DNA from 4 places in the Streptomyces sp. NBC_01723 genome. Region 3 is predicted to be linked to each of the others. Evidence: riboswitches for the same ligand, from Rfam matches in the RefSeq annotation. Region 3 holds a riboswitch; each other region holds the start of a gene.
The links. A riboswitch is a leader RNA that binds a small molecule or an ion and turns the genes downstream of it on or off. The one in region 3 is predicted to bind cyclic di-AMP.

Region 1 (2,193 bases), 1.2 Mb from region 3:
CCAGGCCGCGCAACACCTTGAGGTGGGCGTCGGTCCGGCGGCGGGCGGCCCGGGCGGCGCCGAGGGGCTCCAGGAGCGTACGGGTCTCCAGCAGATCGGCGGCCTCCTGCTCTGTCGGTTCCGCGACGCAAGCGCCCGCGTGCCGCCGGGTCACCACGAAGCCCTCGGCCTCCAGCGTGCGCAGGGCCTCGCGGACGGGGACGCGGGAGACGCCGTAGCGGCGGGCGAGGAGTTCCTCGGTGAGCCGGACCCCGCGCACGTGGACGCCGGCGACGATGTCGTCCCGGATCGCCGTGCACACCGAATGCGCCGGAATACGCATGACCGACCTCCGCCTTAATCCCCGTGAAACGTCGATGATTGACGTTTCCAGCGACTCTAGGCCAATCAAGAGGATATTCCGACGGCGGAGCGGATTTCATGGATGTTTTTTGGCCTACTACGGGCGGCCGCGCGCCGAGGAAAGCCGAAAGCCCCGGCTCGGACGGCCGGGGCTTTCGGGTGGTGTCGCGGGGTCCGCCGTCAGACGTTCACGCCGTGCGAGCGGAGGTAGGCGACGGGGTCCATGTCCGAGCCGTACTCGGGGCTCGTACGGGCCTCGAAGTGCAGGTGGGGCCCGGTGACGTTGCCGGTGGCGCCGGAGAGGCCGATCTGCTGGCCGGGGTCGACCGACTGGCCGACGGAGACGCCGATGGACGACAGGTGCCCGTACTGCGTGTAGGTGCCGTCGTGCATCTTGATCACGACCTGGTTGCCGTACGCCCCGCCCCAGCCGGCCTCGACGACGGTGCCGACGCCGACCGCGTGCACGGTCGTACCGCTGGAGGCGTGGAAGTCGATGCCGGTGTGGCTGCCGGAGGACCACAGGGAGCTGCCCGCCTGGTACGCGGTGGAGACGTAGGACGCGGTGATCGGCGGGACGAAGGTGTTGAGGCGCTTGCGCTCCGCCTCCCGCGCGGCGCGCTCCTTGGCCTCGCGTGCCTCCTTGGCCGCCTCGGCGGCCCGCTCGCGCGCGGCCTCCTGGGCCGCCTCACGGGCGGCGGCGTCCGCGGCGGCCTGCCGCTGTGCGAGGGCCTGGGCGTCGATCTCCTCGGCCAGGGAGTCGCCGATGGTGATGACCGGGGTGATTCCGCTCCGCTCCACCTCGGGCTCGGCGGCGAGCGCCGGAGCCGCGAGGGTGCCGACGACGCCGGTGGTGGCGAGGGCCGCGACACCCGCCGCGCGGGCGGTACTGCGATGCATCCTGCTGGGACGCCGGTGCTTCCCGGTGGCGCGCGTGAACGCCATGTAGAGGCTGGTCCTTTCCTTCCCTCTCGCCTACCGGGTTAGCTGACGGGTTCGGAGGTGGAAGGTCTCCTACGGACCCCCTCGCTGCGCGCGGGCGTCCGATTCACCCCAGGGACTACGGTGGGTCCCCGGCTCCCCTGGCTCGCGCCGTACGGGGACTCGGCGATGACTGTCCGGTGCCGCGGGTGCGGCGCACTGCCTGACGAACAGCCCGGACGACGCTAAACGCGGCTGTCTTCAATCCTCAAACGCAACAGCGTTTTTGTAGCGCATGCCACAGGGCAGACGGGCAGCCTCTCCCTCAATTCGGACAAACGGCGGCCCCGGTGACACTCCGGTCACCGGGGCCGCCCTCCGCGCGTACCGCTACTCGGCCGCCACCACCGTGACTTCACCGATACCGAGGGCCTCGACGGGCTCCTTGATCTGCGCGGCGTCACCGACGAGGACGGTCACCAGCCGGTCGACCGGGAAGGCGTTCACGACCGCCGCCGTGGCCTCCACGGTGCCCGTGGCGGCCAGTTGACGGTAGAGCGTCGCCTGGTAGTCGTCGGGCAGGTGCTGCTCGACCTGGTCGGCCAGGGTGCTCGCCACGGCCGCGGCCGTCTCGTACTTCAGCGGCGCCACACCCACCAGGTTCTGCACGGCCACGTCGCGCTCGGGGTCGGTGAGCCCTTCCGCGGCGAGCTTGCGCAGCACCGTCCACAGGTCCTCCAGGGCGGGACCGGTGTTCGGGGTGTCGACGGAGCCGCTGATGGCGAGCATGGCGGCGCCGGTGCCGTCCGGCGCGGACCGCAGCACCTGCCCGAACGCCCGGACGCCGTAGGTGTAGCCCTTCTCCTCGCGCAGGACGCGGTCCAGGCGGGAGGTGAGGGTGCCGCCGAGGCAGTAGGTGCCGAGCACCTG
Region 2 (2,193 bases), 180 kb from region 3:
AGCTCGCGCACCAGGGCGTACTGGGCGTGGTTGGTGTCCTGGTACTCGTCGACCATGACGTGCCGGAAGCGGCGGTGGTAGTGCTCGGCGACGTCCGGGAAGGCGCGGAGCAGGTTGACCGTCGTCATGATCAGGTCGTCGAAGTCGAGGGCGTTGGCCTCGCGCAGCCGCGACTGGTAGAGCGCGTACGCCTGGGCGAGGGTCTTCTCGAAACCGTCGGCGGCCTGGGCGGCGAAGTCCTCCTCGTCGATCAGCTCGTTCTTCAGGTTGCTGATCTTGGCGCTGAAGGACTTGGGCGGGAAACGCTTGGGGTCCAGGTCGAGGTCGCGGCAGACCAGCGCCATGAGCCGCTTGGAGTCGGCGGCGTCGTAGATCGAGAAGGACGACGTGAAGCCGAGCCGCTTCGACTCGCGGCGCAGGATGCGGACGCAGGCGCTGTGGAAGGTCATCACCCACATCGCGTTGGCGCGCGGGCCCACGAGCTGCTCGACGCGCTCCTTCATCTCACCGGCGGCCTTGTTGGTGAAGGTGATCGCGAGGATCTGGCCCGGGTGGACGCCGCGCTCGGCCAGCAGGTGGGCGATGCGGTGGGTGAGCACGCGGGTCTTGCCGGAGCCGGCGCCGGCCACGATGAGCAGGGGGGAGCCGGAGTGCACCACGGCGGCGCGCTGGTTGTCGTTCAGCCCGTCCAGGAGGGCGGCCGGGTCCAGGGCGGGGCGCGGGGCGCCGTCCCGGTAGTACCGGTCGCGCTCCGGAGGCGCGTCGAACTTCCCGCCGAACAGATCGTGCGGGACCGGCTCCGGTCCGTGACCGTCCTCGGGCGGCGGCGGGGGTTCCTCCTCGTGACCCCGGGGGGTCTGGAGGCTCGCCAGGAAGCTGTCGTCAAAGAGGCTGCTCATCGCTCTCCGAGTCTAGGGCGCCCCACCGACAACCCGGCGCCACCCCGGAAAACGGCCGGGACACCACCCACCGGCACGCCCTGCGACGTGGTGCGACACGAAGAGTGACGCCCGTCGCCGAGGTCACGAAAATGTATCGGGCATATCACCCACCAACCTTCACAGCGGCCACACGAGTTGGCTACGGTGCGGGCAGGCCGAACGACCCCCTCCGGCGAACCTCGCCGGGCCGCGCGGCCTCCGCCGAGTCCGGCGTGCCCGCCACGGCGCCCGGAGCCGGGGACCCAACCGAGAACTTGGGGTGAATCGGCCGCACCGCCCTCCAGAGGACGGTCCGCCGTAGGGCAACCCTTCCGTGCCGCCCGAACCCGACAGCTAACCCGGTAGGCGGAGCACTGGAAGGAGTCGCCTCCTTGGCGTCGCACCGCAAGTCGCGCCCCACCGGTTCACGCGTCACGGGCCTACGGACCCCGGCCCTCGCCACAGCGGCCCTCACCTCCGTCGCCCTGCTGTCCCAGACAGCGAACGCCACCCCGTCGGACGACGACAGGCCGAGCCTCGAAGAGGTCGAGAAGAAGGTCGACGACCTCTACCGCCAGGCGGGGTCGGCCACCGAGAAGTACAACGCGGCCAAGGAGAAGACGGCCAAGCAGCGCAAGAAGGTCGACACCCTCCTCGACGACGTCGCCCAGCGCACCCAGAAGCTCAACGACGCCCGCGAGGAGCTGGGTTCCTTCGCCTCCGCGCAGTACCGCACGGGCACGGCGGTCCCGGAGACGGCGACCTTCCTGCTCGCGGACTCGCCGCAGGAGTACTTCGACCAGAACCAGCTGATGGGCCGGCTCACCGGCCGTCAGAAGACCGCGGTCGACGACTACGTCACGCAGCAGTCCGAGACGATGAAGAAGCGCCGGGAGGCCACCGAGAGCCTGGAGACGCTCACCGGCTCGCAGCAGGACCTGAAGACGGCCAAGTCGACCGTCCAGAAGAAGCTCGCCACCGCGCGTGAGCTGCTGTCGAAGCTGACCGCCGAGGAGAAGGCCCGGCTCGCGGCGATCGAGAGGAAGAAGCAGGAGGAGGCTGCCCGCAAGGCCGCGGAGCTGGCCGAGCAGCAGGCAGCGGAGCGCGAGCGGCGGGAGGAGGCCGCACGGCAGGAGAGCGGCGGTGGCACCTCCTCCGGTTCCTCGGAGTCCGGCGGCAACGGCTCGTCGGGCTCCTCGACGCCGGACTCGTCGTACGGCACCAAGGCCGAGAAGGCACTCGCGTTCGCCCGCGCCCAGATCGGCAAGCCGTA
Region 3 (2,193 bases):
CGTCGGCGCCCGACATCATCGCGCCGAACCGGCAGGAGACGGCCACCAGCGAGCCGGTCTTGCCGCCCAGCACGTCCAGGTAGTGGTCGACGGGGTCCCGGCCGTCCTGCGGGCCCGCCGTCTCCAGGATCTGGCCGGTGACCAGCCGCTCGAACGCGAGGGCCTGCACGCGGACCGCCTCGGGCCCGAGGTCGGCGAGGATCTGGGAGGCACGGGCGAACAGGAAGTCGCCGGTCAGGACCGCGACCGAGTTGTCCCAGCGGACATTGGCGCTGGCGACCCCGCGCCGCACGGCGGCCTCGTCCATCACGTCGTCGTGGTACAGCGTGGCCAGGTGGGTCAGCTCCACCACCACGGCCGAGGGCACGATCCCGGGGGCATAGGGGTCACCGAACTGGGCCGAGAGCATCACAAGGAGCGGCCGGAACCGCTTGCCGCCGGCCCGCACCAGATGCTGGGCGGCCTCCGTGATGAAGGGCACCTCGCTTTTGGTTGCCTCAAGCAACCCTTCCTCGACCGCGACCAATCCGGCCTGGACATCGGCTTCCAGAGCCTGGTCCCGCACGCTCAGCCCGAACGGCCCGACGACGGTCACGAGGGGTCTCCTGTCTGCTGGTGTCTACTGGCGATTACCTGGTTTGTCGATAGGTCGCTGCCACCACTCGAGTCAGCGTATCCGGTCACCTTTCGATCACCGCTAGCGCCCACCGTTACAGGCCGGGCGGTATCGGATCATGAGCGGTATGTTTTTGATCGGTCGATATGACCACATATTGACCGATACCAATATCGCCTCCCCGGTCCCGAACGGATGCCCGCGCGGCACGCGAAAACACCGGACGGGCGAAGCACTCTGCATCCAGGGCCGGTTGGAGCACAGTTGGGACTAATGCCCGTTTTGCCGCGCTTGTTGAGGCCCGTGAGTTGGCTCACTCCGGAGCACCCTCGGGCAACCCCGCCGCAACCTGCGCCCTCCCTTTGTCCCGCAAGCCAGTTGAGGCTTGGCAACCGCAAAGGATCAAGAGCCCCAAACGCCTCAGACCAAGGTCAACAGGGCGTTGGGTGATTCCTGCACTTGTTTCGGACATGTGCTCTCGCATACGTTCCCGGCCTGTCGGGCGGACGCCGAATCCTGCCATCGCCCGTACACACAGTCATCCACTCAACTCACTCGCCGGCAGGAGCGGGGGACCCAGGTAAGTCGCCGCACCGGTCACCACCGGAGCGGCTCGGGGTGAAGCCGTACCCGTCAGGGCGCGGCCGGGCACCTCCCCGCCCGAACCCGACAGCTCACCTCGCAGGCGTCAGGAGAGGGATACAGATGTCTGCCAACGGTCAGAACCGTCACGCCCGGACCACCCGCATCGCCCGCAGGCTCGCCGTGGCCGGCACCGGTGTCGCGGTGCTCGCCCTGCCGCTCATCGGCGCCACCGGCGCGTCCGCGGCCACCCCGGCCGCCACCAAGACGGCCGCCACGGCGGCGACCACGTACCCGGACAACCTCGACGGCTGGATCCGCGAGTCGCTCGACGTCATGGCGCAGCACGGCATCCCCGGCTCGTACGAGGGCATTCACCGCAACATCATGCGGGAGTCGTCCGGCAACCCGCTCGCCATCAACAACTGGGACATCAACGCCATCAACGGCACCCCGTCCAAGGGCCTGCTCCAGGTGATCGACCCGACCTTCCAGGCGTACCACGTCGAGGGCACCTCCTGGGACCCGTACGACCCGGTCGCCAACATCACCGCCGCCTGCAACTACGCGGCCGACCGGTACGGCTCGATGGACAACGTCTTCGGCGCGTACTGAGCCGCACCGGGACGTTCAGAAGACCCGTTCGAGGACGACGGCCACGCCGTCGTCCTCGTTCGTCGTCGTGACCTCGTCGGCCACCGCCTTGAGTTCGGGGTGGGCACCGGCCATGGCGACGCCGTGCGCCGCCCAGTCGAACATGGGGATGTCGTTGGGCATGTCGCCGAAGGCGATCGTGTGCCGCCGGCCCACCCCCAGGTGCTCGGCGGCCAGCGCCAGGCCGGTCGCCTTGGTGATGCCGCACGGCTGCAGCTCCACCGTGCCGGGCCCCGACATGGTGACCGTCGCGAGGGAGCCGACCACCGCGCGCGCCGTCGACGCCAACTCGTCGTCGCTCAGGTCGGGGTGGCGCAGCAGCACCTTGCTGATCGGGGTGC
Region 4 (2,193 bases), 2.8 Mb from region 3:
GGTCCGCGAGCAGTACGGCGAATCGGTCGGCCCAGCCGACGAACGCCCCGTCGGGGCCGCGGTCGCCGACGCCCTCGGTGAAGCTGTCCCCCAGCGCCACGTACGACCCGATCACTGCTCTGCTGTCATTCTTCGAATCGTCTGCCACATCGGGTCATGATTCACCTTGGAATGTGACCTACGCGACCGTAGGCAGGGGTTGACGGTCGGTGAGAAAGGCCACGCCTAAAGGCTTGGTCAATTGCGGAATACACCGAAGGCCGGACCCGGGGATCGGGGTCCGGCCTTCGGTGGCGTGGGGGCCGCGCCCTGGCCGTGCGTCAGAGAGAGACGCCGTGCGAACGCAGGAACGCGACCGGGTCGATGTCCGACCCGTAGTCCGGCGTGGTGCGGATCTCGAAGTGCAGGTGCGGACCGGTCACGTTGCCGGTGGCACCCGAGAGGCCGACCTGCTGGCCCGCCGTCACCGACTGGCCGGCGGAGACGGAGAGGGAGGAGAGGTGGGCGTACTGGGCGTAGTGGCCGTCGGCGAGCTGGATGACGACCTGGTTGCCGTACGCACCGCCGGGGCCGGCGGAGACGACGGTGCCCGCACCGACGGCCTTGAGCGGGGTGCCGGTCGGGACGACGAAGTCGGTGCCGGTGTGGTAGCCGCTGGACCACATGCTGCCGGACTGGTGGTACGGGGTACCGACGGTGCCGCCCGCGACGGGGGAGGTGTAGCCGCTGCTGGTGCCGGCGTCCGAGGTGGAGGCCTTCTCGGCGTCCGTGGACTTCTCGGCCGGCTTGGCGGCGGGCTTCTCCGCCTCCGCCGGCTTCTCGGCGGCGGGCTTCTCGGCGGCCGGCTTCTCCGACTGGGCGGCCTTGGCGCCGACCGAGAGCTTCAGGCCGGGGTGGATCAGCGACGGGTCCGAACCGATGGCCTCGCGGTTGTCCTCGTACAGCTTCTTCCAGCCGCCGTCGACGTTCTGCTCATCGGCGATCCGCGAGAGGTAGTCGCCGCTCTTGACGGTGTAGGTCCGCGCGTCCGAGTTCTTCTCGGTGCCACTCGCGGCGGCCTTCTGCGCCGTCGTCGCGACGGACTGCACGGACTGCTCGGAAACGGAGTGCGCGGGGGCGGCGTTGGCGCCGGCGGCCCCTATCAGGGGGAGCGCGAGCACGGCGCCACCGGTTCCGGCGACGGCGATGGTGCGGGTCAGGCGCATGGCCCTGGTACGGCGGTGCTTACCCTTCGCGGGCATGGCGAATTCCTCTCCGGCGCCTGCGAGGTGAGCTGTCGGGTTCGGGCTGGAGATGCCCGGCCGCGCCGAAACGCGGCTTCACCCCAAGCCGTTCCGGGAACCGGAACAGGCATTCGTACCTGTGGGTCCCCCGCTCCTGCCGGGTACGGGTGGTGGATGAGAGTGGGCTCCGGTCGGCGGCAGGATTAGGCGTCCGTCCGGATCGGTGGTGAACGTAAGGGACCAAGACGCACCCGGACAAGCGAAGAGTTCCACCGGAAGGTGTTCCGATTGATCCTTTACTGGTATATCCGGTCACACTCCGTCGATTCGGGGAATGGCGTTTCGAGTGAACGTCCTTGAAAACCGGCTTGATTACGTGAACATGACGGACGACGCACGGTTACGGATATGACGCTGCTCACGCGCCACTTCTCCACCCTTTCGCATTTCGGCGTCAGTTGGAATTAAGGCGTCAATTCGGACAGAAAGCCCGAGGCATCCCTTAATGCCCTGTGGACAACTCATCGGCGCAGACAGGGGATGCCGTATCGTCGAGGCGAGCCCGCCGCCGAGCAGCGTCGGCGGGGCGGAGTGGGAGGAGTCCCCGTGACGCAGCAGGTCCCGTCGACCGAACCCGAGCTGACCGGTGTGCGCAATTTCCGGGACGTCGGCGGACTGCCGGCCGTGGACGGGCGACGGGTGCGGCAGGGCGTGCTGTTCCGCAGCGGCCACCTGGCGCACGCCACCGGGGAGGACGCCGCCTTCCTGGCCACCCTCGGCCTGCACACCATCTTCGACTTCCGCAACGCGGCCGACCAGAAGCTGGAAGGCCCCGACGTCGAGCTGCCGGGCGTGCGCAATGTGAACCTGCCGCTGAGCGACCCGGCCGACGGCGCCGAGTTCTGGAAGATGGTCCGCGACGGCGACCTCCACCAGCTGCACGAGATCCTGGCCGACGGCAAGGGTGCCC

Region 1: another riboswitch for cyclic di-AMP. It lies ahead of OIE75_RS27755 (M23 family metallopeptidase); the one in region 3 lies ahead of OIE75_RS22170 (transglycosylase SLT domain-containing protein).
Region 2: another riboswitch for cyclic di-AMP. It lies ahead of OIE75_RS23115 (C40 family peptidase); the one in region 3 lies ahead of OIE75_RS22170 (transglycosylase SLT domain-containing protein).
Region 4: another riboswitch for cyclic di-AMP. It lies ahead of OIE75_RS35650 (M23 family metallopeptidase); the one in region 3 lies ahead of OIE75_RS22170 (transglycosylase SLT domain-containing protein).

Annotation. Positions count from the first base shown of each region.
Region 1 covers NZ_CP109171.1:5,988,082-5,990,274, reverse strand. The annotation lists gene OIE75_RS27760 (GntR family transcriptional regulator) at 1-322, opposite strand, end outside; gene OIE75_RS27755 (M23 family metallopeptidase) at 523-1,287, opposite strand; cyclic di-AMP (ydaO/yuaA leader) riboswitch at 1,300-1,462, opposite strand; gene OIE75_RS27750 (M16 family metallopeptidase) at 1,654-2,193, opposite strand, start outside.
Region 2 covers NZ_CP109171.1:4,961,089-4,963,281, reverse strand. The annotation lists gene pcrA (DNA helicase PcrA) at 1-899, opposite strand, end outside; cyclic di-AMP (ydaO/yuaA leader) riboswitch at 1,131-1,306, shown strand; gene OIE75_RS23115 (C40 family peptidase) at 1,313-2,193, shown strand, end outside.
Region 3 covers NZ_CP109171.1:4,776,309-4,778,501, reverse strand. The annotation lists gene OIE75_RS22175 (polyprenyl synthetase family protein) at 1-595, opposite strand, end outside; cyclic di-AMP (ydaO/yuaA leader) riboswitch at 1,163-1,318, shown strand; gene OIE75_RS22170 (transglycosylase SLT domain-containing protein) at 1,322-1,813, shown strand; gene OIE75_RS22165 (HAD family hydrolase) at 1,829-2,193, opposite strand, start outside.
Region 4 covers NZ_CP109171.1:7,614,777-7,616,969, reverse strand. The annotation lists gene OIE75_RS35655 (SGNH/GDSL hydrolase family protein) at 1-115, opposite strand, end outside; gene OIE75_RS35650 (M23 family metallopeptidase) at 321-1,241, opposite strand; cyclic di-AMP (ydaO/yuaA leader) riboswitch at 1,244-1,403, opposite strand; gene OIE75_RS35645 (tyrosine-protein phosphatase) at 1,830-2,193, shown strand, end outside.